DNA from 4 places in the Bradyrhizobium sp. DN3 genome. Region 1 is predicted to be linked to each of the others. Evidence: predicted binding sites of a transcription regulator. Region 1 holds the regulator's gene; each other region holds the start of a gene.
What was found. Region 1 encodes LexA, which represses DNA repair genes until DNA is damaged. Its sites were predicted from a motif close to TGTTCNNNNTGTGTTCNG; they were not measured.
Positions count from the first base shown of each region.

Region 1 (7,158 bases):
ATTAGTTCGGCACCGCCGCCTTTGACCCGGGCTTCGCGGCAACCGCATTCGCGGTGACGCCGTGCAAGAAGTCGAAAGCCGTATGCAGGGCTTTGTCGTCCTTCTCTTCCGGCGGGACGTAGGATTGTGATCCGGTCTGCTCGGTGCCGTCGGCGGCCTGCAGATGCCCGCGCATCTGGGATTCCGCCATGGTGTCCATCCGGCCCTTCAGCTCGGGCGGCACATCCTGCAGGATCTCGATGTCGGGCGCGATGCCCTGGGCCTGAATCGAGCGGCCCGACGGCGTGTAGTAGCGCGCCGTGGTCAGCGCCAGCGCACCGTTGCCGGCGCCGAGCGGAATGATCGTCTGCACCGAGCCCTTGCCGAACGAGCGCGTTCCGATGATCGTCGCACGCTTGTGGTCATGGAGTGCGCCGGCCACGATCTCGGAAGCCGAAGCCGAGCCGCCATTGACCAGAATCACCAGCGGCTTGCCCTTGGTGAGATCGCCGCCATGCGCCGTGAAGCGCTGGGTCTCTTCCGGATTGCGCCCGCGGGTCGAAACGACCTCGCCGCGCTGAAGGAATGCGCTCGACACCGAGACGGCCTGGTCGAGCAGACCGCCTGGATTGTTGCGCAGGTCCATCACATAGCCTGCGAGCTTCTCCGACGGGACCTGTTTGGAGATCGACGCAATCGCCTTCTTCAGGCCGTCGGTGGTCTGCTCGTTGAACGAGGTGATGCGGATATAGCCGATGTCACCGTTCTCGACGTGGAAGCGCACCGGGCGCACGTGGATGATCTCGCGGGTGATCGCGACGTCGAGCGGCGCGTCGGCCCCCTTGCGCACGATGGTGAGCTTGGTCTTGGTATCGACCGGGCCCTTCATCTTGTTGACGGCCTGCTCGAGCGTCATGCCCTGCACGGCCTCGCCGTCGATCTTGCTGATGAGGTCGCCGGACATGATGCCGGCCTTCGAGGCCGGTGTATCGTCGATCGGCGAGACGACCTTGACGAGGCCATCCTCCATCGTGACCTCGATGCCGAGCCCACCGAACTCGCCGGAGGTGGTCTCCTGCATCTCGGTCCAGGCCTTGGCGTTCATGTAGCGCGAATGCGGGTCGAGCGAGGTCACCATGCCCGTGACCGCGCCTTCGATCAGCTTGGCATTGTCGGGCTTCTCGACATAGTTCGCCTTGACCCGCTCGAACACTGCGCCAAACAAGTTGAGCTGGGAATAGGCATCATCCGCGCTCGCCGCCGCCCGTGCCGCCCACACGCCGCCGTGGGGACTGGCTACCAGAAGGGTCAGACACGCTCCCGTGAGCGCGCCCAGGGGGAACAGCAGGTTTTTCCGCATGGATTGACTGGCCTTTTGCTTAGCGGTTCTCTTGAGGGGCTTGTCTCTCGGGCTTGGAAGCCGCCATGCAAATGGCGATCCAAGTCACGTCTCACAACACCATTCTGGTTTCTTCAAGGCCGGCCTGCCGTGCCGGCGGTACGCCGCAGAAATCCCTTCGCCGCGGCTTAAACTTTTGGCAACGTTCCGAAACCACTTTGCGCAAAGCGGACATCGGTCGGCCGCCCACGCTTCGCAGCTATGCGATTTTAGGATGGTTTGCAGGGCCGGACGCGATAGGCGATGGCGATAAGACTTCAAATTCTCGGGAGGACAACAATGAACGACGCGCCCCGCATCCGGCCGGAAAGGAACGTCGAACTCGGCGCCAGCAACGAGCCGTTCCAGAACCTGCACGAATTCATCCGGAAAGCGCGCGCCAACCTCAACCAGAATGCCTGGGACTACATCGTCGGCGCTGCCGAGACCGAGACCACGATGCGCCGGAACCGGATGGCGCTGGACGAGATCGCCTTCCGCCCCCGCGTGCTGCGCGATGTTCGCAAAGTCGACGGCTCGGTCGAGCAACTCGGCCGTAGGATGCGGCTGCCGGTGGTGCTCGCCCCGGTCGGTGCGCTCGAAATCTTCGATCCCGATGGTGCGGCAAGCGTGGCGCGCGCCGCCGGCACCTTCGGTGCGGCGCACATGTTGAGCTCGGTGTCCGAGCCCGGCCTGGAAAAGACTGCCGAGGCAGCGCCCGACGCGCTGCGGCTCTATCAGCTCTATGTCCGCGGCGACGATGCCTTCGTCGCCGATGTCGTCAGCCGCTCCGAGAAGAACGGCTATGCCGCATTCTGCCTGACCGTCGACACCGCCCATTACAGCCGTCGCGAACGTGACATCGCCAAGCGCTACGTTCGCGAAAGCCGCCTGCGCGCGACCGGCGGTGACTACCAGAAGGGTCTGGAATGGCGGACCGTGAAGATGATCAAGGACAAATTCAGGATCCCGCTGATCCTGAAGGGCATTGCCACCGCCGAGGACGCACAGATCGCGATCGATCATGGTGTCGAGTGGATCTACGTCTCCAACCATGGCGGCCGTCAGCTCGATCACGGCCGCGGCGCCATGCATGTGCTGCCTGAAATCGTCGAGGCCGTGAAGGGTCGCGCCAAGATCATGGTCGATGGCGGCTTCTGCCGCGGCACCGACATCGTCAAGGCGATCGCGGCGGGCGCCGACATCGTCGGCATTGGCCGGCTGCAATGCTGGGCGCTGGCGGCGGCCGGCGAAGCCGGCGTGATGCGAATGCTGGAACTGCTGGAGGATGAAGTGCTGCGCTGCCTCGGCCTCTTGGGTGCCACCTCGTTCGCCGAGGTCGACAAGTCCTGCCTGCATCAGGCGACCGCAACGAATGCGCCGAGCGTGTTCAGCGCGTTCCCGCTGTTCGACCACGACCCCTATCGATACTGAAGTGAAAGGACACGATGACCTCGCTCTCTCCCGGCAGCGCCGATGCGCTCCTGTTCGATCTCGGACGCGTGGTGCTCGACATCGACTTCTCCAAGGCGATCGCCTGCTGGGCGGGACATGCCGGCTGCCAGCCCGAGGCCATCGTCGCGCGCTATGTGCGTGACGAGGCCTACCGGCTGCACGAGGTCGGCAAGATCAGCGACGAGGACTATTTCCAATCGCTGCGTTCATCGCTCGGGATCGGCATTTCCGATGCGCAGTTTCTGGAGGGATGGAACGCGATCTTCGCCGGCGAGATGCCCGATATCGCCGAGCTCTTGCCGCGCGCTGCCAAGCAGATGCCGCTCTATGTCTTCTCCAACACCAACCGGCCGCATGTCGACTATTTCTCGAAGGAATATGCGGACGTGCTCGGGCATTTCCGCGAGCTCTATTTGTCGTCCAGCATCGGCCTGCGCAAACCGGATGCGGAGGCGTTCGACCATGTCGTGAGGGCGATCGGCGTGCCGGCCAGCCGAATCGTGTTCTTCGACGACCTTGCCGAGAACGTCGAAGGGGCGCGGGCGCGCGGATTGACGGCGGTGCATGTCACCTCGCCCGACGATGTCGGCAACGCCTTGCGAGCATTGGGAATTTGACTGCCGACGGCCGGACCCGGTCGGGCTCCCGGGACCAAATCCGCTTGGGATGCGGAACCAAATCACTCTGTGCATTTTTGTACAAAGTTCCGGGAACAGAAATACTTCCTCCGGACTCTATGAATCCGTTGGGACTTCTACATCGGACTATTCTCGTGCTGGGCAAAGCCTACCTCACAAAGCAAGCTTCTCTGCTGCTCGAATTCGCCAGAACCACCTCGGATTCGCGCCTCTCCGCCAAGCTCATCAGCAAGGCCGCCGACCTGAAATCACAGGCCGATCCGCTGCCGGATAAGGATCAGGGCCCCAAAGCTCCGGACGTGACGCCTGGCGTCAGTTCGGGCGAACAGACGCAGAGTTGATCGATGCTGGCCGTGGCTCTGGTCATTCTCGTCCTAGCCATGGCCACTCTGGTACCAATCTGCCTCGTCCTGGAGATCATGTCGCGCCGGGCCTGACGTCGCCTTCGTTGCCTGCGAATGCGTCGTCGGGATGATCGTCGCTCTCGGCCGCTCTTTTGCCTCTGCGCTCGCGCTCGGCTAGAAGGCTTCCTGCTAATTCGTCCGCGAGCAGGAGTTTTCGCCGTGGCTCTCATGCCGGTTTCCGATGCGCTTGCCGCCGTGCTTGCCGGCGCGGAGCCTCTGGCCGAGGAAATGGTCGCTCTCGACGCGGCCTTCCACCGTGTGCTCGCCCGCGACGTGGCGGCGCTGCGCACGCAGCCGCCGGAAGCAATGTCCGCGATGGACGGTTATGCCGTGCGCGCGGCCGGCGCGGGGGCAATCGATTCCCAGCTGACGGTGATTGGCGAGGTGGCGGCGGGTCGTCCGTTCGTGGGAACGGTCGGCGCCGGCGAAGCCGTGCGGATCTTCACGGGCGGCGTCGTTCCCAACGGTGCCGACGCGGTCGTGATCCAGGAGGATACGGTCGCGGACGGCAAGCGCATCACGATCAAGGAAGCCGCGATTCCCGGTCGGCACATCCGCCCCGCAGGCGTCGACTTCTCCGAAGGCGCCGTGCTCCTGCGCAAGGGAACCCGCCTCACCGAGCGCGACCTCGCGCTCGCCGCCGCCATGAACCACCCCCAGCTTGCCATCTGCCGCCGCCCGAAGGTCGCGATCCTCGCCACCGGCGACGAACTGGTGATGCCGGGCACCACGCCCGGCCGCGGCCAGATCGTCTATTCCAACGGCTATGCCCTGCACGCGCTCGCCCGCAGCGAGGGGGCCGACACCATCGACCTCGGCATTGCCGCCGACACGCTGGAGGCCACCACCGCCGGCATCCGCCGCGCCCGCGAGAGCGGCGCCGACATCCTGGTCACGACCGGCGGTGCATCGGTCGGCGACCACGATCTGGTCCAGCAGGCGCTGAGGGACGAAGGTGTCTCGATGGCGTTCTGGAAGATTGCGATGCGCCCGGGCAAGCCAATGATGCATGGGCGGCTCGGTGCGATGCGCGTGATCGGCCTGCCGGGTAATCCCGTGTCGTCCTATGTGTGCGCCTTCCTGTTCATGGTGCCGCTGATTCGCGCCTTGTCGGGCCGATCCGTGATTCATCACCGCCATGAGCGCGCAGTGCTCGGCCGCGATGTGGGCGCAAACGATATGCGCGCGGATTATCTTCGCGCACGTCTGGAACAGCGCGACGACGGCACGCTGGTGGCCATTCCCGTCAATCACCAGGATTCCTCGCTGCTTGCGAATCTCGCTGCGGCACAGGCACTTCTCGTGCGCGCACCGTTCGCGCCGAAGGCCGGAGCCGGCTCGCCTTGCGAGGTGTTGCGCCTGCCCGTCTGAGCGCACCACCACACGTGTTCCGCGAACTTTGCCGTGTTCACGCAAAATTAAGCAGTTGCGGAACACATATCGAACATATAGTGTCCGTTCATGATTTGTTTCGAGGATGTAGCGGTTCGCCGCTCCAATTCAGCGTCTCGGAATCGAACGACATCAACCGGGGGACTTTGGTCGAGATGTTAACGCGCAAACAATACGAGCTTCTGCGGTTCATCAGCGAGCGTCTGAAGGAAAGCGGCGTGCCGCCCTCCTTCGACGAGATGAAGGATGCGCTCGACCTGCGCTCGAAATCGGGCATCCATCGCCTGATCACCGCGCTCGAGGAGCGCGGCTTCATCCGCCGCCTGCCCAACCGCGCTCGCGCCATCGAGGTGATCAAGCTGCCTGAGCTCCAGGCCGCCGCCGGCAACCGCCGCGGCTTCACGCCAAGCGTCATCGAGGGCAATCTCGGCAAGGTGCGCGCGAGCTCCAGTCCGCCCGCCGACGAGGGCGAGCGTCCCGTTGCGGTGCCCGTGATGGGTCGCATCGCAGCCGGTACGCCGATCGAAGCGTTGCAGACCCGCAGTCACACCATCAGCGTGCCGCCCGACATGCTCGGCTCGGGCGAACACTATGCGCTCGAAGTGCGCGGCGATTCGATGGTCGAGGCCGGCATCCTCGACGGCGACATGGCGCTGATCCAGCGCAACGAGAGCGCCGATACAGGCGACATCGTGGTGGCGCTGATCGACGACGAGGAAGCGACGCTCAAGCGCTTCCGCCGCCGCGGCGCCTCGATCGCGCTCGAACCCGCCAACGCGGCCTACGAGGTGCGCATCCTGCCGCCGAACCGGGTGAAGATTCAGGGCAAGCTGATCGGACTGTACCGCAAGTACTGAGACGACCCAGCGGTCGTTCGATACCAATGATTTCGATTGGAGCGGACGGATTGTCCGCTCCAGCTGGATAGTCTTTCTGATCTTGGGCAGATTATCTGGCCCCTCTCCCAGCGCTATGTCCTCGACATGCTGCCCGAAGCACTCATCGCTTTGCGGCTCAAGAGATCGAGGAGACAACGATGCGCAGGATCGTTTTGAGCGCGTTCGCCAGTATGCTGATCGCTGCATCGGCAGCGCAAGCATTCGCAGCACAATCGCAGCACCATCCCCGCAAGTCGGCGCACGCAACAACGACCGAGCAATTCCGTAGCGCCCGAAATGCCGTCGCGCGACAGCCACAGCCGAGTTGGCCATATCCCGGATGGTCGGCGCCCGCAGGCCGCTGACGCTCGCATCCGCTAAATGCACTAAAGCGAACTTTGTTCCTATCGGATTCGGGAAAGATAATGTGATCGCATCCTGCTGACGCCAGCCGCAGATTCGCCCACAACCAAGCAGAACGTTACGTGCTTCCACTCTGATAGAGGCTTGCGCCTCCGAAAGAGGCGCGGGTTGCTATCTTCGAATAGGAGCACCCGATGTGTGACTACAGTCTGCATGCCGTTGCATCGCGCCCCGCCGAAGTCGGCGAGACGATCGTGTCGACAACGTTCCGCGGCACCTCGACGCGCGGTTTTGCTTCCGCGGCCGACCCGACCGTGGCCGTCTGCCTGCTGCCGGGAACGGAGCTCGCCTTCGCCGACAACGTCCGTTACGACAATCGTTGGATCTGGACGCGCACGATCAACTCCCGCGTCGGCAAGTTCGGCAAGATCGATCCGCACGTTCCCGATCGCCATCATGACGCGATCGAATTCCCCGACGGCAAATACGTGCTGGTGACGCAGCTCGTCGAAGGCCAGCGCGCAACCGTGCTGCAACTGCCGGTGACGCAGCCGGTCGGCGAGCGCGAGCACAAGCCGCAGATCGATGCCGACAGCCGGCCGACGATCACGCGTCTGCCGATCGGCTGAGCCGTCCCTGGCCACCAGGTCGGGCCAGGATTGAAAATGCCA
Region 1 covers NZ_JAULLN010000030.1:47,824-54,981, forward strand. The annotation lists gene AAE027_RS32855 (S41 family peptidase) at 2-1,339, opposite strand; gene AAE027_RS32860 (alpha-hydroxy acid oxidase) at 1,658-2,791, shown strand; gene AAE027_RS32865 (HAD family hydrolase) at 2,806-3,429, shown strand; gene AAE027_RS32870 (hypothetical protein) at 3,585-3,791, shown strand; gene AAE027_RS32875 (molybdopterin molybdotransferase MoeA) at 4,014-5,225, shown strand; gene lexA (transcriptional repressor LexA) at 5,402-6,103, shown strand; gene AAE027_RS32885 (hypothetical protein) at 6,682-7,116, shown strand.

Region 2 (7,158 bases), on a different contig from region 1:
TCCGCGTGGCACGAATTTGAAGTGTTTGACCGCGTTGGTGACATAGACCTTCTTGCGATCGACGCCGGCCTCCTCCAGCGCGCGGTCGAGCATCTGGCCGGCCGGGCCGACGAAGGGATGGCCGGCAAGGTCTTCCTTGTCGCCCGGCTGCTCGCCGACCAGCATGATGTTGGCGGACTTCGGGCCTTCGCCGAACACGGTCTGGGTTGCGTCCTTGTAGAGATGGCAGGCGCGGCAATGCGCGGCCTCCTTACGGAGCGCGTCGAGATCATCGGCAGCTAGCTTGCGTTTCATCGGAGCCTCCGGCCGCGGGGTGATCCACCCGCCGGTCCAGCGTTCGGCATCGGCGAGCAGCGGTTCAAGTATCGAGGCTTTCGACAGGTTCCTGTGACTCTTCTTCGGCGCTTCCGGCGTGATCGGGTGGTCTGGAAAGTGGCGGCGCCAGGTTTCCTCCAACCGGTTGGGGGCGGGCATCTCCGTCTGGCTGATGCCCGGGGTGAATGAGATCGCGTGGCCGTCCCAATGGGCGCAAATGTCGGGCGTGAGGATCGACCAGGGCATGTCGGCGTAGCGGCGCGCGAAGAAGGGGGCGGTGAATTCGACGATGTGATGCTCCGGCACGAACCAGGCCGCGTAATGTGCGTTGTGCTCGCGTCCGATTTCGCGGAAGCGAATGACATCGCGCATCCGCTGCATGTCGCGATGCACGCTGACGGCCATCGCTGTCGCCTGCGCGACGTCCGGATCGGCTCTGGTCTCGAGCAGATCGTGGTCGGTCCGCAACCGCCACAGCAGGCGATAGAGCAGTGCAAAGCGTTCACCGTCGCGGTGCAGGGCCGCGATGCGGGCGAGTTCGATGAAATTGGCCGGCACGCTGAAGGTGCCGTCGGTTTCGATCGGCGGAATGCCTGGCGCTTCGCATAGACCGGCCGGCGCCGCCTCTTTCGCGCGGCCCTGCACGCTCCAGGTCACGTCGGCCGGCGCGATCTGATGCAGTGCGAGCGCGCGGGCGGTTTTGCGCCAGCTCTCGAAATCGGTCTGGCTGTCGAGAGTGATGAGGTACATGGCACTTGAATCCTCTTGATTCTGCTCATGAATCCGACTGAGCGCCAATTCGATTGACTCGCGGGGCGCTGTTAGCTTTATATTAGAACATATCATGAACAAATGAGCCAGCCGTTGGTTCTTCTTTTGAGGACCACGGCATCAATCTCTGAAGGAGCGGCGAGCATGAGCGGCGCACGCATCAGCGCGCTTGCGACCTTGCGCAGCCAAATCGAGCGCATCGAGACAGCGGAGGTCGTGCATCATCGCGATCGCGTCGCGCTCGGCCACAGCGAGGCTGACAGCGCGCTGAAGGGCGGGCTCGCGCGCGCGGCGATCCACGAGGTGTTTTGTGAGGGCCGGCAGGGGACAGCCGCGACGGGCTTCGTCATGGGGCTTGCGGGCCGCGTGACGGCACGCAAACCGCTATTGTGGGTGCGGCAGGATTTTTCGGAGCTCGAAACCGGCGCGCTGTCGATGAGCGGGCTTGCCGAACTCGGCCTCGACCCGCGCCGCGTGGTGATGGTGCGCGCCGCCGATGTCGAGAGCGCACTGCGCACCTCGGCCGACGCGCTCGCTTGCGATGCGCTGGGGGCCGTGGTGCTCGAGCTCTGGGGCGAGATCAGGCAGTTCGATCTCGTGGCGAGCCGCAAGCTGACGCTGGCCGCGCAATCTTCCGGCGTCACCGGGCTCTTGCTGCGCATGGCCGCGCAACCGATGCCCTCGACCGCGGAAACACGATGGATGCTGCGCGCGGCGCATTCACCGCCGGGCCCGGTGTGGAGTGCCTGGGGGGCGCCGCGCTTCGATGCCGAGCTCTTGCGCAATCGTCATGGCCCATGTGGCCGGTGGATCATGGAATGGAAATGTGATGAGTGCCAGTTCAGTGAGCCGTCGACGTGTCCTCAGCCTGTGGCTGCCGCGCCTGCCAATCGACCGGATTCAGCGGTTCTTTGGCAACGTCGGACTGCATAAGAGCAATGATCCAAGCATCGTCGTCATCAAGGACAACAATGCGCTGGTGATCCATGCGCTGGACGAGGCAGCCGAGCGCCTCGGCCTGTATATCGGTCAGCCGCTGGCGAATGCGCGGGCGATGTGCCCGGACTTACGTGTGTTCGACGCCGATGTCGTGGCCGATGCGAAGACGCTCAGCGATGTCGCGGACTGGTGCGACCGCTTCACGCCGCTGGTGGCGCTCGATCCGCCGCACGGGCTGTTCCTCGACATCACCGGCTGCGCGCATCTGTTTGGCGGTGAAGCCGCGTTGTTGCGGACGTTGGTCCGCGCATTGGCCCGGCAGGGGTTTGCCGTCAGCGCGGCGATCGCCGGCACCTCGGTCTGCGCGCGCACGCTGACGCGGCAGGCCACGGGCACCATCGTGGCCGATGGCGAGGAGGCGGAGGCGATCAGCCGGTTGCCGATATCCGCGCTCGGCGCAGGCGAGATCATCACCAACGGCCTGCGCCGCGCGGGGCTGAAGACCATCGGCGATGTCGCCGCGCGCACGCCGAGCGAGATCACGGCGCGGTTCGGCGCACGGTTCTCCACGCTGCTGGCACATGCACTGGGGCAGGGCGATGCGCCGATCAACCCGCGCAAGCCGCTGCCCGACTACATCGTGGAAAAGCGCTTTGCCGAGCCGATCGCGACCGACACCATGATCGCGATGACGCTGTCGCGGCTCGCCGACACGTTGATCGCGTCCATGGAGAAGCAAGGCAAGGGCGCGCGGCGCCTGGAGGCTGCCTTCTTCCGCACCGACGGCGTGGTGCGCGCGATCACGGTCGAGACCGGACGTCCGGTGACGCGAAGCGCGGTCATTGACCGCCTGTTTCGCGAGCGCCTCGACGCACTCGCCGATCCGCTCGATCCCGGCTTCGGCTTCGACATGGTGCGGCTGTCGGCGAGCCGCACCGAGATCGTGGTGCAGGAGCAGCGCGATCTCGACGCTCATGTCCACGACAATGACGAGCTCGCCGCGCTGATCGACCGCATTGCCGCGCGCATCGGCGGCAAGCGGGTCGTCGTGCACCTGCCGCAGGATACCCATATCCCTGAATGCGCGGTGCTGGCCGCGCCGGCGCAGCATCATCTCGCCGCTGCCATGCAGGCCGAATGGCCGGCACGTGCCGAGAGCGAGCCGCCGCTGCGCCCCTTGCGGCTGTTCGACAAGCCGGAGCCGATCAAGGTGCCGTTCGCGACCGTGCCAGACGGTCCGCCACATCAGTTCACCTGGCGCCGTGCGCTACATGCGGTGGTGCGGGTGGAGGGACCCGAGCGCATCGCCATGGAATGGTGGCGGCAGGACGGCAAGCAGCTCACGCGGGATTATTTCCGTATCGAGGATGCCGAAGGCCTGCGCTTCTGGATCTTTCGCGACGGTCTTTATGAGGGGGAGTGCTTCGATCACGACGGCAAGCCCGTTCCTCCCAGCTGGTATGTGCACGGTCTCTTCGCATGAACACGCCTGCCTATGCCGAGATTGGCATCACCACCAATTTTTCCTTCCTGCGCGGCGGCTCGGATCCGCGCGCCTATGTGCATCAGGCCAGCATCCTCGGCATCCCCGCGATCGGCATCGCCGATCACAACACGCTGGCCGGCGTGGTGCGCGCCTACAAGGAGCTCGACAATGCCGAGGTGCTGCACAAGCCGAAACTCCTGATCGGCGCGCGCATCGTCTTCGTCGACGGCACGCCGGATATTCTGGTCTATCCGCGCGACCGCGCGGCCTATGGCCGGCTGTGCCAGCTTCTCACCAAAGGTAAGCGCGGCGACGACATCACGCGGATCGAGAAGGGGGAATGCCGTCTCACCTTCGCCGATCTCCTTGAGTTTTCGGAAGGTCAGCTCCTGGTCCTGACGCTGCCGCATCGTTTCGAACCCGCGCAGGCGCTGGATGTTCTTGCGAAACTTAGGGACAGCCGCGCCGAGGGCGTGTGGCTGGCGGCGAGCCTGATCTATCGTGGCGACGACCGGCGCCGGCTGGCGCGGCTCGATGATCTCGCGGCAGAAGCACGAGTGCCGCTGCTCGCGACCAACGAGGTGCTCTATCATCATCCGGCGCGCCGTCCCTTGCAGGACGTGCTGACCTGCATCCGGGAAAAGACCACGATCGAGTCGGTCGGACGGAAGCTGGAAGCCAATGCCGAGCGGTTCTTGAAGGCGCCCAGGGAGATGTCGCGGCTGTTCCGCGATTTCCCCGAGGCGATCACGGAGACCATGCGCTTTGCAGACGCAATCGACTTCTCGCTCGATCAGCTCAAATACCAATATCCGGACGAGCCGGTGCCACCGGGCAAGACCGCGCAAGGGCATCTGGAGGACCTGACCTGGGCGGGTGTCGACAAATATTTCGGCGGCAAGATCGACGACAAGTTGCGCGCGACCCTGAACAAGGAGCTCGCGCTGATCGCCGAGCTGAAATACGCGCATTATTTCCTCACCGTGCACGACATCGTGCGCTACGCGCGCAGCCAGAATATCCTGTGCCAGGGGCGGGGATCGGCGGCGAACTCGGCCGTGTGTTACGTGCTCGGCATCACCTCGGTCGATCCGACCAAGGTCGATCTGTTGTTCGAGCGCTTCATCTCCAAGGAGCGACTGGAGCCGCCTGACATCGACGTCGATTTCGAGCATTCGCGGCGCGAGGAGGTGATGCAATATGTCTATCGCCGCTACGGCCGCCACCGCGCCGCGATCATCGCTACCGTCATCCATTACCGCCCGCGCAGCGCCATCCGCGACGTCGGCAAGGCGCTGGGCCTGACCGAGGACGTCACTGCCGCGCTCGCCGATACCGTCTGGGGAAGCTGGGGCAAGGGCCTCAACGACATGCAGGTCAGGCAGGCCGGGCTCGATCCCAACAATCCCATGATCAACCTCGCGGTCGAGCTCGCAACCGAGCTGATCGAATTCCCGCGCCACCTCTCCCAGCATGTCGGCGGCTATGTGCTGACGCAGGACCGGCTCGACACCTATGTGCCGATCGGCAACGCCGCGATGGACGATCGTACTTTCATCGAATGGGACAAGGATGACGTCGATGCGCTCAGCATGATGAAGGTCGACGTGCTGGCGCTGGGCATGCTGACCTGCATCCGCAAATGTTTCGATTTGATCGCGGAGCACAAGGGCGAGCGCTGGGTGCTGGCGAGCGTTCCGCAGGACGATCCCAAAGTCTATGACATGCTTTGCGACGGGGAATCGCTCGGCGTGTTCCAGGTCGAGAGCCGCGCGCAGATGAACATGCTGCCGCGCCTGAAGCCGCGGACGTTCTACGATCTCGTCATCGAAGTCGCGATCGTACGTCCGGGGCCGATCCAGGGCGATATGGTGCATCCCTACTTACGGCGACGGAACGGTCAGGAGGAGGTGCGTTATCCCTCGCCGTCGCCCGAGCATGGTCCTGCGGACGAGCTCTACAAGGTGCTGCACAAGACCAAGGGCGTGCCTCTGTTCCAGGAGCAGGCGATGCGGATCGCGATCGAGGCGGCAAAATTCACCTCCGAGGAGGCCAATGGCCTGCGCCGCTCGATGGCGACCTTCCGCAATGTCGGCACCATCGGCAAATATGAGGACAAGCTGATCGGCAACATGGTCGCGCGCGGCTATGATGCCGACTTCGCCAGAAGCTGCTTCGACCAGATCAAGGGCTTTGGCTCCTACGGTTTCCCCGAGAGCCACGCCGCGAGCTTCGCGCAGCTCGTCTATATCTCTTCATGGCTAAAGCATTACCATCCCGACGCCTTCTGCTGCGGCCTCTTGAACTCGCAGCCGATGGGCTTTTATGCCCCGGCACAGATCGTCGGCGATGCCCGCAAGAACGGCGTCGAGGTGCGTAACATCGACGTGTCCTACAGCTTTGCGCAGAACACGCTGGAGCAGGGGAAAGACAAATATTGCGCCGTGCGCCTCGGTTTCCGCCAGATCGATGGCTTCCACTGGCTGGACGAGGATGAGGAACGCCTGAAGCGCTCCCAGCTGTCATTCCGGGGCGCACGGCTTGTCCGCCGAAGCTCTGAGAGCGAAGGCGGAAGCGCGAACCCGGAATCCATCGCGCCGCATATGCCTGGAGGAGGAATGGATTCCGGGCTCGCGCCAAGTGGCGCGCTCCGGAATGACGATGGGGAGGCAGCTCAGAACAATACGGAGAGAGCCCAGGACTGGGCCGACCGCATCGTCGCCGCCCGCAACCGCCGTCCCTTCACCTCGCTGGAAGATTTTGCGCGCGATACCGGCCTGCCCAAGCGCGCGCTGATCCTGCTGGCGGATGCCGACGCGTTCCGCTCGCTCGGGCTCGACCGCCGCGAGGCGCTATGGCAGGTGCGGCGGCTGCCTGACGACGTGCCGCTGCCACTGTTCGAGGCGGCCACCGCGCGCGAGCAGCCGGACGAGCACGCAAAGCCGTTGCCGGTGATGCCGCGCGCCGAGCAGGTGGTCGCCGACTATCAGACCATCCGCCTGTCGCTGAAGGGACATCCGATGGAGTTCCTCCGCGAGATGTTCTCGCGTGAGCGCGTCATCGCCTGCAAGGATGTCAGCCATGAGAACGAGCGGCGCCGCGTCCGCTGCGCCGGCGTGGTGCTGGTGCGGCAGCGGCCGGGCAGCGCCAGCGGCGTCGTGTTCATGACGCTGGAGGACGAAACCGGCATCGCCAATGTCGTGGTATGGCCCAAGATCATGGAGCAATACCGCAAGGAGGTGATGGGCGCGCGCCTCATCCTGGTCGAAGGCTATATCCAGAGCAGCCCCGAAAAGGTGACGCATCTCATCGCCCAGCGCATGATCGATCGCTCGCACGATCTGATCGGTCTCGCCAACGATGCCTTAAGCCGCAAGCATCCGGTGCCATCAGGCGCCGATCTGATCGAGCCGCTCAACGACGGCCCCCGCGCTCACGCCGATACCCCCGCGCAAAAAATCCGCCATCCCCGCAACGTCCGCATCCTGCCGCCGTCGCGGGATTTTCATTGAGGTTTTGTTCAGCTCGCGCAATCTCTCACCGTCACCCTGAGGCGGCCGCTTCTTCAGCGGCCCTCGAAGGGCGACGGCCCGGCTGCATCGTGGCCGTTCATCCTTCGAGGCTCAGCCTGCGATGCTTTGCATCGC
Region 2 covers NZ_JAULLN010000001.1:142,842-149,999, reverse strand. The annotation lists gene AAE027_RS00680 (UdgX family uracil-DNA binding protein) at 1-1,065, opposite strand, end outside; gene AAE027_RS00675 (ImuA family protein) at 1,231-2,019, shown strand; gene AAE027_RS00670 (Y-family DNA polymerase) at 1,916-3,508, shown strand; gene AAE027_RS00665 (error-prone DNA polymerase) at 3,505-7,023, shown strand.
Region 2: AAE027_RS00675 (ImuA family protein) is a predicted target of LexA. The motif match lies at 1,149-1,166, and genes of this name have one in related genera.

Region 3 (7,158 bases), on a different contig from region 1:
CGGCCGGACAGCCAGGCGATCAGCTCCTCGATGGTGCGCACCGTCGCGGGCGGCTCGATCATCTCCTCGGCCTTGCCGACGCGCTCGCGCACCCAGGCGAAATACTTCACCTTCATCCCTCGTCCTCCTTGATGAGGTGATGGATGCCGGCACGGAAATAGTCGTAGCCGGTGTACATGGTGAGGATCGCCGAAGCCCACAGCAGCGCCAGTCCGATCATCGACACCACCGGCACCACCTCATCGCCGGCCGGGCCTGCGAGCAGGAAGCCGATGGCGACGAGCTGAACCGTGGTCTTCCATTTGGCGAGCTTGGTCACGGGCACGCTGACGCGCAGCGCGGCGAGGTATTCGCGCAGGCCCGAGACCAGGATCTCGCGGCACAGGATCACGATGGCAGCCCACAGCGACCAGCCATGGATGATGCCATCGGCGGCCAGCATCAGCAGGCACGAGGCGACCAGCAGCTTGTCGGCGATCGGGTCGAGCATCCGGCCGAACGCCGATTGCTGATTCCAGATTCGCGCATAATAGCCGTCGAGGTAATCCGTCACCGCGGCGCCGATGAAGATGGCCACAGCCACCCAGCGCAGCCATAGCGGCCCGTCCACGATCGACTGCGCGTAAATGCATCCGACCACGACCGGGATCGCGGCGATCCGGCCGTAGGTCAGGATGTTGGGAAGGGACATCGAGCGCCTGGTTGCCCCTCGTGTCGTTGCGATGTTCATCCGTCCTACCAATACCGCTGGTGCCTGAACGTCAACCGTTCCGCTCCTCAAATGAGGCGCGGACGCAACGATCATATGACCGCGGTCCCCCTTTAGTTCATCCCGGCTGGGGATGGAAATACTCGAAAATCCTGCGGGCGCTCTCGGCGCTTACCCCCGGAACCTTGCCGAGATCGGTGATCGAGGCACGTTCGATCTCCTTCAGGGTTCCGAAATGATGCAGCAAGGCACGTTTGCGTGACGGGCCGATGCCCGGGATCTCCTGCAAACCGGCCTCGCGGATGTCCTTCTTGCGCAGCTTGCGGTGCGAGCCGATGACGAAGCGGTGGGCCTCGTCGCGCAGGCGCTGGATGAAATAGAGCACGGGATCGCGCGGCTCCAGCTTGATCGCCTCGCGCTCCGGCATGAACAGGGTCTCGCGGCCCGCATCCCGGTCCGGCCCTTTCGCGACCGACATCAGCGACACCTGGGTCAGGCCGAGATTGGCAAAGATCTCGCGGACGGCGTTGAGCTGGCCGCGGCCGCCGTCGATGATGACGAGGTCGGGCCATTGCGGGAAATCGTCGTCCTTGGCCTTGGTCACGCCCTCCTCGGGCGGATTGATCAGGCGCTTGAAGCGTCGCTCCAGCACCTCGCGCATCATGGCGTAGTCGTCGCCGGGCGTCAGTCCTTCCGACTTGATGTTGAACTTGCGGTACTGGTTCTTCACGAAGCCGTCCTGGCCGGCGACGATCATGGCGCCGACCGCGTTGGTGCCCTGGATGTGGCTGTTGTCGTAGACCTCGATGCGCTTGGGCACGTGTGGCAGGTTCAGCGTCGCGGCCATGGCCTCGAGCAGGCGGCTCTGCGTTGCGGTGTCCGCGAGCTTGCGGCCGAGTGCCTCGCGCGCATTGGTGAGCGCGTGGGTGACGAGCTCCTTCTTCTCGCCGCGCTTGGGAGCGGTGACCTCGACCTTGTGGCCGGCCTTGATCGACAGCGCATTGGCGAGCAGCTCGCTCTCCTCGATCTCGTGCGAGAGCAGGATGTTCTTTGGCGGCGGCTTGTCGTCGTAGAACTGGGCGAGGAAGGAGCCGAGCACTTCCTCCGGGGTAAATGTCTTTTCCGCACGCGGAAAATAAGCGCGGTTGCCCCAGTTCTGTCCGGTGCGGAAGAAGAACACCTCGACGCAGGAGAAGCCGCCCTCCTGGTGGATGGCGAACACGTCGGCTTCCTCGACCGTGCGCGGATTGATGCCCTGCTGCGACTGGATCGCCGACAGCGCAGCGAGGCGGTCGCGGTAGAGCGCGGCGCGCTCGAATTCGAGCTCGCCGGAGGCCTTCTCCATCTCGCCGGCGAGCTCCTGCTTCACCGCATGGCTCTTGCCGGAGAGGAAGTCGGTCGCCTCGCGCACCAGCGTCGTATAGCCGGGAAAGTCGATCTCGCGGGTGCAGGGGCCGGCACAGCGGCGGATCTGGTAGAGCAGGCAGGGCCGGGTACGGCTCTCGAAGAACGAATCGGTGCAGGAGCGGATCAGGAACGCGCGCTGCAGTGCGGTGATGGTGCGGTTCACGGCGCCCGCCGAGGCGAACGGGCCGAAATAGCGGCCGGGCCGCGTCTGCGCGCCGCGGTGCTTCAGGATCTGGGGCGCCCAATGGTCGCCGGTGATCAGGATGTAGGGAAACGACTTGTCGTCGCGCAGCTGCACGTTGAAGCGCGGCCGCAGCTGCTTGATGAGATTGGCCTCCAGCAGCAGTGCTTCCGTCTCGGTGTTGGTCGAGACGATCTCCACGGTCACCGTGGCGGCGATCATGCGCAGGATGCGCGCCGGCTGCGGCGCACTCTGGCGCGCGTAATTGGACAGGCGCTTTTTGACGTTCTTAGCCTTGCCGACATAGAGCACGTCCGCATTCGCATTGAGCATGCGATAGACGCCGGCCGAGGTGGGGGCGAGCCGGACCGCGCGCTCGATCGCCTCATGACCCGTCGCCAGCGGGCCCTCGCCGACCGCGCCGCTCTCTTCCAGGATATCCGGCAGCCGCGCATCGTCTTCGTCGTCGCCGCTCGCTGTCGCGGGATCGAGGTCGGGTGGCGCCATTTCCGCTTCCCGGGGCGGGGCGTCCGGCGCGGTGACGCGCACCGGCTTGCGCGCGCGTGCGTCGTCCGGGTTGTCGGGGGAATCGTGAACCATGGTGCGAATTTAGGCGCTGGGGGTGCCGATTTGAAGTTCCGGCGGTGGCGCACGCACAGGATGGCGGGCGCAGTTCCCGGTAACGCTTGCTTAAGCCTGTTAACAGCGCGGTAACCCGGCTTAACAGCCCTTTAACTTAGAACTCTCGATAAATCCTACGCGAAAAAGTGGTGGTTCCGTAACCATGCGGTCTGGCCTTGCGCGGCAGCGCAGGCATCGCGGGGGACGGCAGTTGCGTTGGAGTGTGTGATGAAGGGGCTCGTTGTGGGCGCAGCCGCGTTGGCTGCAGCCGGCTGGACAGCTTCGGCAGGGGCCGCCGATCTCAATTACGGGCAGCGCGCGCCCTATACAGTCAATCAGCCGCTCAATGCGTATAGCTGGGCCGGTCCTTATCTAGGTGGCAACATCGGCTACGAATGGGGCTCGGTCGACAACAATCCCTCAAAGCCCTCCGGTTTCGTCGGCGGCGTGCAGGCCGGCTATAATTTCCAGAACGGCCCTTGGGTGTTCGGCGTCGAGGGCGACATTCAGGCCGCCGGTGCCGATGATACCTTCGCGCCGTGGAAGTTCTCCAATCCGTGGTTCGGCACCCTGCGCGGCCGCGCCGGCTATGCCTTCAGCAACGTGCTGTTCTACGGCACCGCGGGCCTCGCCTTCGGCGAGCTGCGCGCGCAGACCTTCGGCTGGACGGAGTCGCACACCACCGCCGGCTGGACCATCGGTGCCGGCGCGGAAGTCGGCCTTGCGCCGAACTGGAGTGCCAAGCTCGAGTATCTCTACATCGACCTGTCGACGAGTCAGTTCGCAATTACGGGCGTGTCAAACGGCTATAGCGCCAGCGTTGTCCGCGCAGGCGTGAACTATCACTTCTGATAGCTGAAGAAGAAAATACCGGACCAACCTCCCGGCCGCTCGCGGCCGGGATTTTTTTTAAGCCAGGCTCGCTAGGAGAGGATGACCAAATTGACCGCCTTCGGTCCCTTCCCCTTCTTGTCCGGTTCGACTTCGAACGTAATACGCTGTCCTTCGGCAAGGTCCTTCAGTCCCGCCCGCTCCACCGCGGTGATGTGAACGAAGACGTCGCGGCCGCCGTCGTCGGGCTTGATGAAGCCGTAGCCGCGCTCACCGTTGAAGAACTTGACCGTTCCCGTCATGGCCATCGGGAAACTCCCCCTCATTGCTCCTCCGCCGCGACGCAGACTCACGTCACGACATGACCGGACCTTACGAAGCCCGGGAGCTGGCCATCCTTGGGCGGACCTCATCGGTCCGGCCGGATCTTTCTTAGGCCTTCACTCCGCCGCAACCATTCGCGGAAGCGGAACGTAAAGCCAGTCACGGCAACAGCATAATACGGTTCTTCGCAGATTGACTACCGCTCCTGCATATTTTTCCCAAGAATGCCGGAGTGTTACGGCCTCGGCAGCTCCAATCGGAATCTGGCAGCGCCGCCCTGGCCGAGCGGCATTTCGAGCTCCGGCAGGATCGTCTTGAGCTCGCCGTGCAGCGTGTAGGGCGGGTTGACGATCAGAAGACCGGCGGAGGTGAGGGCGGCACCATCGAGCTGCGGCGCCACACTGAATTCGAGGCGCAGGCATTTTCCGGGCGGCTTTGCTGCGGCTGCGAGCCGAGCCACCATTTGAGCCAGTGTGTCCGTGGCGCGCCGGTTCTTGGCCGGATACCAGATTACGTAGATACCGGTCGGCCATTTCGCGAAAGCCGTCGCGAAGGCCTCGCCGAGCCGCTCGAATTCGTCCTTGGCCTCGAACGGCGGGTCGATCAGCACGAGGCCGCGGCGCTCCTTCGGTGGCACGAAGGCCGGCAGTGCCATCCAGCCGTCGAGATCGACCACGCGCGCCTGTTCGTCGCGGCGCAGCACGTCGATCAGCGCCTTGCATGCCTTCGGCTCGAGCTCGCAGGCGACGAGGCGGTCCTGCGGCCTGAGCAGGCCGCGCGCGATCAGCGGCGAGCCCGGATAGGCCTTGAGCTCTCCCTTCGGATTGAAGGCGCGGACGATGTCGAGATAGGGCTTGGTCAGCGCCGCGGTCTCGTTCGACAGGCGCGCCTGCATCAGCCGTGCAATGCCGGTCAGCCACTCGCCGCCGCGGCGTGCCTCGTCGCTGCCGAGGTCGTAGAGACCGGCGCCGGCATGGGTGTCGATGACGCGGAACGCCGCCGGCTTGTCCTGCAAATAAGTGAGGATGCGCGCCAGCACGATGTGCTTGATGACATCGGCGAAGTTACCGGCGTGGAAGGCGTGGCGGTAGTTCATGGGATCGGACTATGTTGTCTCGCGCGATCCCAACCCCTTGTCATTGTGAGCGCAGCGAAGCAATCCAGAATCTAACTCCGGAGGCAGTCTGGATTGCTTCGTCGCCAGCGCAAAATTGCTTCACAATTTTGTCGCGGGCTCCTCGCAATGACCGGAACTATCCACCCCTGATCGGCGGCATCGTCACCTGGTCGCGGCGGCAGGCGCGGCGTTCGATCTCGTCGCAGGCGCGGAATTGCAGGTCCTTGCTGAGGCAGATGCGGACCTCGGAGAGCCGGGTCCGGTTGCAGGTGACCGAGATGGCGGCATCGCTGAGGCCGGGGTTGGCCTTGATGAACGCGTCCTCGATCTCCGCCGGCGCCACGGTCTTGGCCTGCGACAGATCGAGATATTCGGCCGGGATCTTGATCGCGGCGCGCGCCTTGCGGATCGTCTCGAAATAGCTGCGGCCCTCGAGCCCGGAGCAGGTGCCGTGCTTGTCCCATTCGTTGAAGATCAGGCCCGGCGCCGGCATCAGGTCGAGCATCGAGGAGACGATGCTGCGGTTCAGCCGCGGTGCCGGCCGCTGGCAATATTCGGGGAAGCCGCTTTCATATTGCGGCCACAGCCCATGCACCACGAAGGCATAGGGGCGTCCGCTGCACTGCATCTGTGAGCGGCCGCCGCGCTCGGCCGCTTCCTCGCAGAAGGAGGGCGACCATGACAGCGACAGCACGTAGAAATCGAACTCGCCTGGCGCGTTCTGCCGCTTGTCCTGGGCCTTTGCGTCACCGGCGAACGAGGCCAGCCCCGCGGCAAGGATCAGGGAAAGGGTCAGCGAGATCACCAGGCGGGAGAACGAATGCAATCTGGAATGAAACATGGCGACGCCCCTCAACTAGACTGTGCAAGGAAGCCTAGCAGGCGATAAGAACATTTCAAGAACAAAATTCAGGCGACCGCCATTCAGCCGCCAGTTCGACCCGAATCAGGGCTTTGCGGCGCGGCAGGCCGGATTATAGGCCCAGTTGCGGTCGACACCGACGACGCACCATTCGACGCCATTGCCGTAGCCGGCGAAGCCGCCATCCTCGATGATCGAGAAATGCACCTTGCGCACCTTGCCGTCATTGAGCAGGGCATCACCGGTGCAATAGCGGCGCGGGATGTTGTCGGACTGCCAGGGGCGGAACGCGATTTCGCGAACGGCGGAGAAGCCGGTGATTTTCAGCGAGGAATTCCAGAACGAGCTTTCTTTTTCCCAGAACTGGTTGGCGATCGTCGGCAGCGCCTTGTCGCAATCGGCGACGGCGCCGTCGTAGCGCGGTCCGCTGAGCCAGAAATTCAGCTCCAGCGGATTGGCGGCCCTGGCCTCACCGAGCGACAGCGCCCCGAACATGAGGCCGAGCACGGCGGCAAAGCGGAGCGATTTCAGGGAGGGGGCGCGCATGGTCAATCCGGACAGCTAAAGTCTTGCGAAGGTCGGACGGTGCCGCGAAGGCCGGGAGAGGTCAAGTGCAGCGCGGCAACACTTCGCCAGGAGTTGACCATATCGTCGCAGCCGGCAGGTCTTCCGTTCTTTTCACTTCCAGTCCGGCACCGTAAACTGGGGCCAGCCAATTGGAGTGACGGGAATGCGAATCATTGCGGCCGCGGGCCTTCTTGCCTTGGGTATGATGGCGAGCCAGTCGGCGCGCGCCGATATCCTTCCAGTGCCGCCGTTCAAGGGCAACGACACCGGCGGCATCATCGCCTATTCGATGGCGACCCAGGCCGATGCGCGACAGGTCGCGGTCGATCATTGCGCGCGCTACGGCAAGGTCGTCAAATTCCTCGCGGTGCAGGCCTATGAGGGCGGCTACATCTCGTTCTCCTGCCGCTGGGTGCCCTATGGCGCCGCCGAGCGGCCGATCCGCACGCTCTACTGAGGCGTTGTCGTAACGCCCAAAGCTCTCAAGCCGGGAGTCTTCCACATGACGCGCAAACTCGCTTTGCTCGGCTCGGTCGCTT
Region 3 covers NZ_JAULLN010000019.1:7,562-14,719, reverse strand. The annotation lists gene moaD (molybdopterin converting factor subunit 1) at 1-116, opposite strand, end outside; gene pgsA (CDP-diacylglycerol--glycerol-3-phosphate 3-phosphatidyltransferase) at 113-730, opposite strand; gene uvrC (excinuclease ABC subunit UvrC) at 828-2,897, opposite strand; gene AAE027_RS25790 (outer membrane protein) at 3,147-3,770, shown strand; gene AAE027_RS25785 (cold-shock protein) at 3,842-4,057, opposite strand; gene AAE027_RS25780 (23S rRNA (adenine(2030)-N(6))-methyltransferase RlmJ) at 4,309-5,169, opposite strand; gene AAE027_RS25775 (ribonuclease T2 family protein) at 5,327-6,031, opposite strand; gene AAE027_RS25770 (hypothetical protein) at 6,137-6,598, opposite strand; gene AAE027_RS25765 (hypothetical protein) at 6,783-7,076, shown strand; gene AAE027_RS25760 (DUF3617 domain-containing protein) at 7,122-7,158, shown strand, end outside.
Region 3: AAE027_RS25775 (ribonuclease T2 family protein) is a predicted target of LexA. The motif match lies at 6,078-6,095, and genes of this name have one in related genera.

Region 4 (7,158 bases), on a different contig from region 1:
GGGGACTGCAGGCGCTGCTCGATGACGTCGTGCGCATGGCGCCGATCCTTCGATCCGGCATCGCGGAGGTGAAGAGCTTTGACGACATGAAGCTGCTCACCGTCGCGATCAACCGCCTGACGCGCTGGACATTGCCAGGCCTGCTTCTCATCGGTGATGCCGCGCACGCGATGTCGCCAGTCGGCGGCGTCGGCGTCAATCTCGCCGTGCAGGACGCGGTCGCGACCGCAAACCTGCTGGCCGACAAGATGGAGCACGGTTGTCCATCGGAGAACGAGCTCGATGCGGTGCGACGCCGGCGCGAGTTCCCGGTGAAGATGATGCAGCGCATGCAGGTCATCATGCAGAACAACATCATCAGCGGCGCCTTGCAGCCGGGCGATCGGCCGCTGAAGGTACCCTTGATCTTGCGCCTCATCACCGCAGTGCCCTGGCTCCAGGGCATTCCGGCGCGCCTGCTTGCGCTCGGCGTTCGGCCCGAGCACGTCCAGTCGAAGGCCGCGCCGCCATCGTAGCGCAAGACATCGCTAGGGATAACGCTGCGTTAAAGCGCGCGCGGCGCGTTGCGCACGTGCAACAGCACAAACGGATTCTCGGGCCACCGCGTGTCGATCTTGTCACGTTAACCGTGTTGATTTCAATTTTAGTAAGAGCCGTCTGTGACCGTGCGCCCATCAAAGGACACGGGGTGTACCATGCGTAACAAATTGATTGCCGCCTTCGCTTGCACGACCGCTCTGGTTTCGACCGGCGCCGCTTCCGCCGCCGATCTTGCTGCGCGCTACACGAAGGCGCCCGCCTATGTCGAGCCGCTGTTCAACTGGACCGGTTTCTATGTCGGCGGCCACATCGGTGGCGCATGGACCAACGAGCAGTTCATCAACAACGGGACCGGCGCGGCGTTCGGCGATTTGCTCCCGGGAGAGGGCTATCGTCAGCGCAACTCGGGCATCATGGGCGGCGCGCAGATCGGCTACAACTGGCAGGCCAACAACTTTGTGTTCGGCATGGAAGGTACGATCTCCGGCCTCGACAACAAGGGTACGGTCGTGAACACCGCGTTCGCGCCGGCGAACGACGTGTTCTCCTGGCGGGCCAATGTGCTGGCGACGGTCGTCGGTCGTGCCGGCTTTGCCGTGCAGAACAACCTCTTCTACATCAAGGGCGGCTATGCGGGGGTCAACAACCGACTCTCGGTCACCGACCCGGTCGTAGCGGGTACGGGCGGACAGACTCACTGGGCCAATGGCTGGACCGTCGGCGCCGGCTGGGAATACGGCATCACCCGCAACTGGATCGTCGGCCTCGAATACAACTACGCGGCCTTCGGCAGCCAGACCTATCAACTCGGCGGCACGGCGGGCAATTACACCTTCGATGCCAAGCCGCGTGACATCCAGTGGGCCGTCGTGCGCGCGAGCTACAAGTTCGACGCGCCGACCATCGCCCGCTACTGAGCACGTCGACGCAACGCGACCAACGATCAAAAAAGAGCACTGCCAAAATTTCAAAAGCCCCGGCTTCCACCGGGGCTTCTTTTTGCGTGCAGTGTTGTGGTGCAGGCCTGGCGTCAGGCCATCACCGAGAAGCCGCCGTCGACGGGGATCGCGGTTCCCGTGACGAAGTTCGACGCGGGCGAGGCGAGGAATACGGCGATGCCGGCGAAGTCGTCGATGTCACCCCAACGCCCCGCGGGCGTGCGCGCGAGCACGCGCTCGTGCAGCCCCGAGACTTGCTGCCGCGCGCCGCGGGTGAGGTCGGTGTCGATCCAGCCCGGCAAGATGGCGTTGACCTGGATGTTGTCGGGCGCCCAGGCGTTGGCGCAGGCGCGCGTGTACTGCACGATGCCGCCCTTGCTCGCCGCATAGGCGGTGGCGAAGCTCGCACCGAAGATCGACATCATCGAGCCGATGTTGATCACCTTGCCGTTGCCGGACGCCTTCAGCGCCGGATAGGCCAGCTTCGAGCACACGAAGGCGCTGGTGAGGTTGGTGTCGATCACCTTGTTCCACTCGTCGAGCTCGAGCTCGTGCGGGGGCTTGCGGATGCTCATGCCGGCATTGTTGATGAGGATGTCGATGCGGCCGAGCTCCCTGATGACGCGGTCGACCATGGCCGCGACGGCGGCCTTGTCAGTCACGTCGGTGGTGATGGCGATTGCCTTTACGCCGCGCTGCCTGAGATCGGCCACGGCGGCGGCGGACTTGGTTTCGTTGCGTCCGATCACGGCGATGTCGGCGCCGGCGTCGGCAAGGCCGCGGGCCATGCCGAGCCCGATGCCGCCATTGCCTCCTGTTACGACAGCGACCTTGCCGCGAAGATCGAACCGGCTGGATGTCATGCTTTTATTCCCTGGTTTCTTCTATTGGTTGCTTTGCCAGATCAGCACCAGCCCGAAGCCGGCCATGGCTGCGCCATAGCCGGCCCATTGCAGCTGGTTGACCATGAAGCTCGATCGGGGCCAGGCAAGCGTGCCCGTGCCCTGTCCGATCCAGAGCAGCCCGACGGCAGTCGCAAACAGGCCTGCGATCAGCAGAAATCTGCGCATGCATTCCTCCCCATCGGTCCGCTTCTGTCGCGACACGGCGATGAAGGATCGCCGCCGCGAAAGCTTGCGCGCACACTAACCGTAGCTTCGGTTCGGATACAATGGCAGTGCGCGGCGCGCGGGGACGAGACTATGCCCCTGGACAAGCACTGAAGCCGAGGCGATCAGGGATGCCGATCGGCGGCGGTGGAAGCGCGGCCTCGTCGATGCATACACCTCACTGAGGCGTGCGTCGGCCGTTGACAGGCCCACAACGAAAAAGCCCCGGACGATGCCGGGGCTTTGACGTCTGAATATAAGATCAGATCAGTACTTCGCGACGACCGGACCGGTCCAGTTGAAGCGGTAGACCAGCGAGGTGCTGATGGTCTGCACCAAGGGCTTGAAGCTGATGGAGTCGGTGGTCACGAGGTTGCCGACGTCGGTGCGGACGGCAATGTCCTTACGATCGTAGTAGGCAGCACGATATTCGGTCTTCATGAACCAGCCCGGCGCCGTGATGCCGAAAATGTTCAGATTGTTCTCGACGCCACCGCCGACGAACCAGCCATTGCGGTTGAACGAGTCGGTGTGGAAGCCCGAAGCCGTCCCGGCGAGATTCGTCAAGCCAGCGCCCGACCAGTGCGATCCAGTGTAACCGCCATTGACGTAGGAGAGAACATTCGGAGCAACCAGATAGCCGAGGCGAACACCCGCAGCCCAAGCGTCCTGCATCTTGATGCGGCCGGTCAGCGCAGCAAACTCATCGTTGATGCTGCCGCGCAGGCTGCCGAACTGACCATCGGCGAACACGCCAGCCACCCAGGTACCGGAGAACTGCCAGTCGTAGCCGGCACCGACCGTTCCAAACCAGCCATCGCCGCCGACACGCTGATCGATCGTCACGGGAACGCCAACGAAGTTGGTGTGGGAGTCCGCATCCCAGACGCCGCCGCCGGCGCCACCGAAGATGTAGAAGCCGGTCCAGTTGGCGACCGGCGCGGGCACCGGAGCCTTCACGTAGGGACGGGCAGCAAGGTCAGCGGCCGAGGCCGAACCGGTCATTGCCGCAACCGCGGTCAGAGCGAGCAAAGTCTTCTTCATGTTAAAATCCCCAACCTTGGTCTGTCGTAGCCGGCGCGAGCGCGCTGTAAGTTCGTGTGATCTGATACCCGGACTATAGACGTTTCCGGCCGAAATGCTGTTGCTGGGCAGGCACACTCGCCGGAAAACGCCGATCGGCAGAGATCTGCTTTGAGAGGACCATTTCATAAAATAACTACATTCTATCAATGGGTTGGATGCCAGTGGTGTAAACTTGGAGTCTGGCAACCTCTCGTTAACGAAATCGGCTTCGTCCGGAATGGAGGCAATCCTGCCTCAGCTTTGGTTCCCGTGAGTCGTTGGCCGAGTCGCAGCGCGAAGGGTGGGAATCAACCGCGTCCTGGCGAACCACCGGCAAGGTTGTCGGGGAGGCAGTGTCGTCCTCACAAACGAAAGAGCCCCGGCGGTCAAACCGGGGCTCTTGATGGGACGCGGCAGCGTGAGGCTGGCGGGTCAGACGTCCAGCAGTTCCTCGCTGGCAAACTCGGCCTTGTCCGAGATGAACGCGAAGCGCGCCTCGGCCTTGGTGCCCATCAGGCGTTCCACCGAATCCGCCGTGGTGTCGCGATCGTCGGCAAGCAGCACCACCTTGAGCAGCGTCCGCTTGCCCGGATCCATGGTGGTTTCCTTGAGCTGCGCCGGCATCATCTCGCCGAGGCCTTTGAAGCGGTTCACCTCGACCTTGGCGTTGGCGTTGAACGCGCTCTTGATCAGCTCTTCCTTGTGCTTGTCGTCGCGGGCATAGACCGATTTGGTGCCGTGGGTCAGCTTGTAGAGCGGCGGCACCGCGAGGAAGAGGTGCCCTTCGTCGATCAGCCGCGGCATCTGCCGGTAGAAGAAAGTGATCAGCAGCGAAGCGATATGCGCGCCGTCGACGTCGGCGTCGGTCATGATGATGATGCGCTGGTAGCGCAAATCCTCTTCGCGATAATGCAAGAGCTGGCCGCAGCCGATCGCCTGCACGAGATCGGAGAGCTGGGCATTCGCCGTCAGCTTGTCCTTGCCGGCGGAGGCGACGTTGAGGATCTTGCCGCGCAATGGCAGCACGGCCTGGGTCTTGCGATCGCGCGCCTGCTTGGCGCTACCGCCGGCCGAGTCGCCCTCGACGATGAAGAGCTCGGAGCCTTCGGTGCCGGCATCGGTGCAGTCGGCGAGCTTGCCAGGCAGACGCAGCTTCTTGCCTGCAGTCTTGCGCGCAGTCTCCTTTTCCTGACGCCGGCGCAACCGCTCCTCGGCGCGGTCGATCACGAAGTCGAGCAGCCTGTTGGCCATGTTCGGATTGCCGGACAGCCAATGGTCGAATGGATCCTTCATCGCCTGTTCGACGATGCGCTGCGCTTCTGCCGTGGCGAGGCGGTCCTTGGTCTGGCCCTGGAATTCCGGCTCGCGCACGAACACCGAGAGCATCACGGCGGCGCCGACCATCACGTCTTCGGAGGTGACGGACGCGGCGCGCTTGCCCTGACCGACGCGCTCGGCGTGATCCTTCAGGCCGCGCAGCAGCGCGCTGCGCAAACCCGATTCATGCGTGCCGCCATCGGGCGTCGGCACGGTGTTGGTGTAGGAGGAGAGAAAACCGTCGGCATCGGCGGTCCACGCCACCGCCCACTCGCAGGCGCCATGGGCACCGTTGCGGCCGGATTTTCCGGAGAAGATGTCGGGATGCACCAGCGTGTCGGCGTGGATCGCCGCGGCGAGATAATCCTTGAGACCACCGGGGAAGTGGAACGTCGCCTCCGCCGGCACGTCCTCGACGCCCTTGAGTAGCTCGGGCGCGCAGTTCCAGCGGATTTCGACGCCGCCGAACAGATACGCCTTCGAGCGTGTCATCTTGAACAGGCGCTGCGGCTTGAACGAGGCCTTGGCGCCGAAAATGTCGGTATCGGGCTTGAAGCGCACGCGCGTGCCGCGGCGGTTGTTGATCTTGCCGAGATCCTCGAGCTTGCCCTTGGGATGCCCGCGCTCGAACGTCATGCGGTAGAGCTTCTGGCTGCGCGCGACCTCGACCTCGAGGCGCGAGGAGAGGGCGTTCACCACGGAGATGCCGACGCCGTGCAGACCGCCCGAGGTCTCGTAGACCTTGGAGTCGAACTTGCCGCCCGAATGCAGCGTGCACATAATGACTTCGAGAGCCGACTTCTTCGGGAATTTCGGATGCGGATCGATCGGGATGCCGCGTCCGTTGTCGGTCACGGTGAGGAACCCGTCCGCGCTCAGATCGACCTCGATGAAGGTCGCGTGCCCAGCCAGCGCCTCGTCCATGGAGTTGTCGATGACTTCGGCGAAGAGGTGATGCAGCGCCTTCTCATCGGTGCCGCCGATATACATGCCGGGTCGGCGCCGCACCGGTTCCAGGCCTTCAAGCACCTCGATGTCGGCCGCCGTGTAGTCGGCTTCCCCGCCGCTGCCGCGCGAGGCCGTCTTGGCGGCGGACGCACGCGACTTTGGCCCGTCGGCGCCGAACAGATCGTCTTTCGCTTTGGTTTTCAACTGCTTGGACATATTTCTTGATACGTTTTGAGGGCCGCAGGAGCGGCGAATCGGTTAGGCCGACTATGCCACTTCTGACTCGGAAAGGTTACAGCTGGGCCTGTCGGGCCGTGTGGTTGGTTGCCAATCTCGGCGATTTTACGCCGCAGACCCGCCAAGTCCCGGCAATTTGACGTCCGGACCCATCCCTAACCGGGCTTTGTGACTTGATGTCACACAAGCCCTTGGCTTACCAGTCCTTTTCATCGAGCAGCACCTTGAGACAGGGCGGAAGGCTAATCTGGAATGGAGCAGTTTGCGCACGCCCTTGCCGACTTCGTGCGCGCTCACCAGGCTTGGGCGGCGCCGATCGTGTTCCTGCTCGCCTTCGGGGAGTCGCTTGCCTTCATCTCGCTGCTGGTTCCGGCCTGGGGCGCGCTGGTGGGGATTGGTGCGCTGATCGGGGTGAGCGGCATCAGCTTCTTTCCGGTCTGGATCGCCGGCGGCCTTGGCGCGGCACTGGGTGACTGGGTCTCCTACTGGTTCGGCTACCGTTACAAGGAGAGCGTCGCCCAGATGTGGCCACTCTCGCGCTATCCGGAACTCCTGCCCAAGGGCGAGGTCTTCGTGCGGAGCTGGGGCGTGCCCAGCATCTTCATCGGCCGCTTTTTCGGCCCCTTGCGCGCCTCGGTGCCGCTCGCAGCCGGCATCTTCGAGATGCCTTATTGGAGCTTCCAGATCGCCAATTTCGTCTCGGCACTGGTCTGGTCCGCGGCACTGCTGCTGTTCGGCGACGTGATCGCGAAGCTGATGGAATGGATCTGGCGTCTCCTCTGAGACCGTGAACCTTGACGGGAACCGGATCTGGCCTTATAGCCGCGCGCCATGATCAACGCCGCGACCATCCTGTTCGCCCGTCGCCGCCGCCGCTCTTTAGCGGTTTGGGCGGTCGATCGCGTTTGAGATCATCGTCTTTGCCGCTGGATCCGGTCCGCGGCATTTTCTCTCCTGTCAGCGCGATCTGATCCGGCGGCTCCCCAAAGGAGGCCCAGCAGGAG
Region 4 covers NZ_JAULLN010000003.1:379,231-386,388, reverse strand. The annotation lists gene AAE027_RS07190 (FAD-dependent oxidoreductase) at 1-515, shown strand, start outside; gene AAE027_RS07185 (outer membrane protein) at 696-1,457, shown strand; gene AAE027_RS07180 (SDR family NAD(P)-dependent oxidoreductase) at 1,571-2,341, opposite strand; gene AAE027_RS07175 (hypothetical protein) at 2,363-2,548, opposite strand; gene AAE027_RS07170 (outer membrane protein) at 2,855-3,631, opposite strand; gene parE (DNA topoisomerase IV subunit B) at 4,085-6,133, opposite strand; gene AAE027_RS07160 (DedA family protein) at 6,407-6,937, shown strand.
Region 4: parE (DNA topoisomerase IV subunit B) is a predicted target of LexA. The motif match lies at 6,134-6,151, and genes of this name have one in related genera.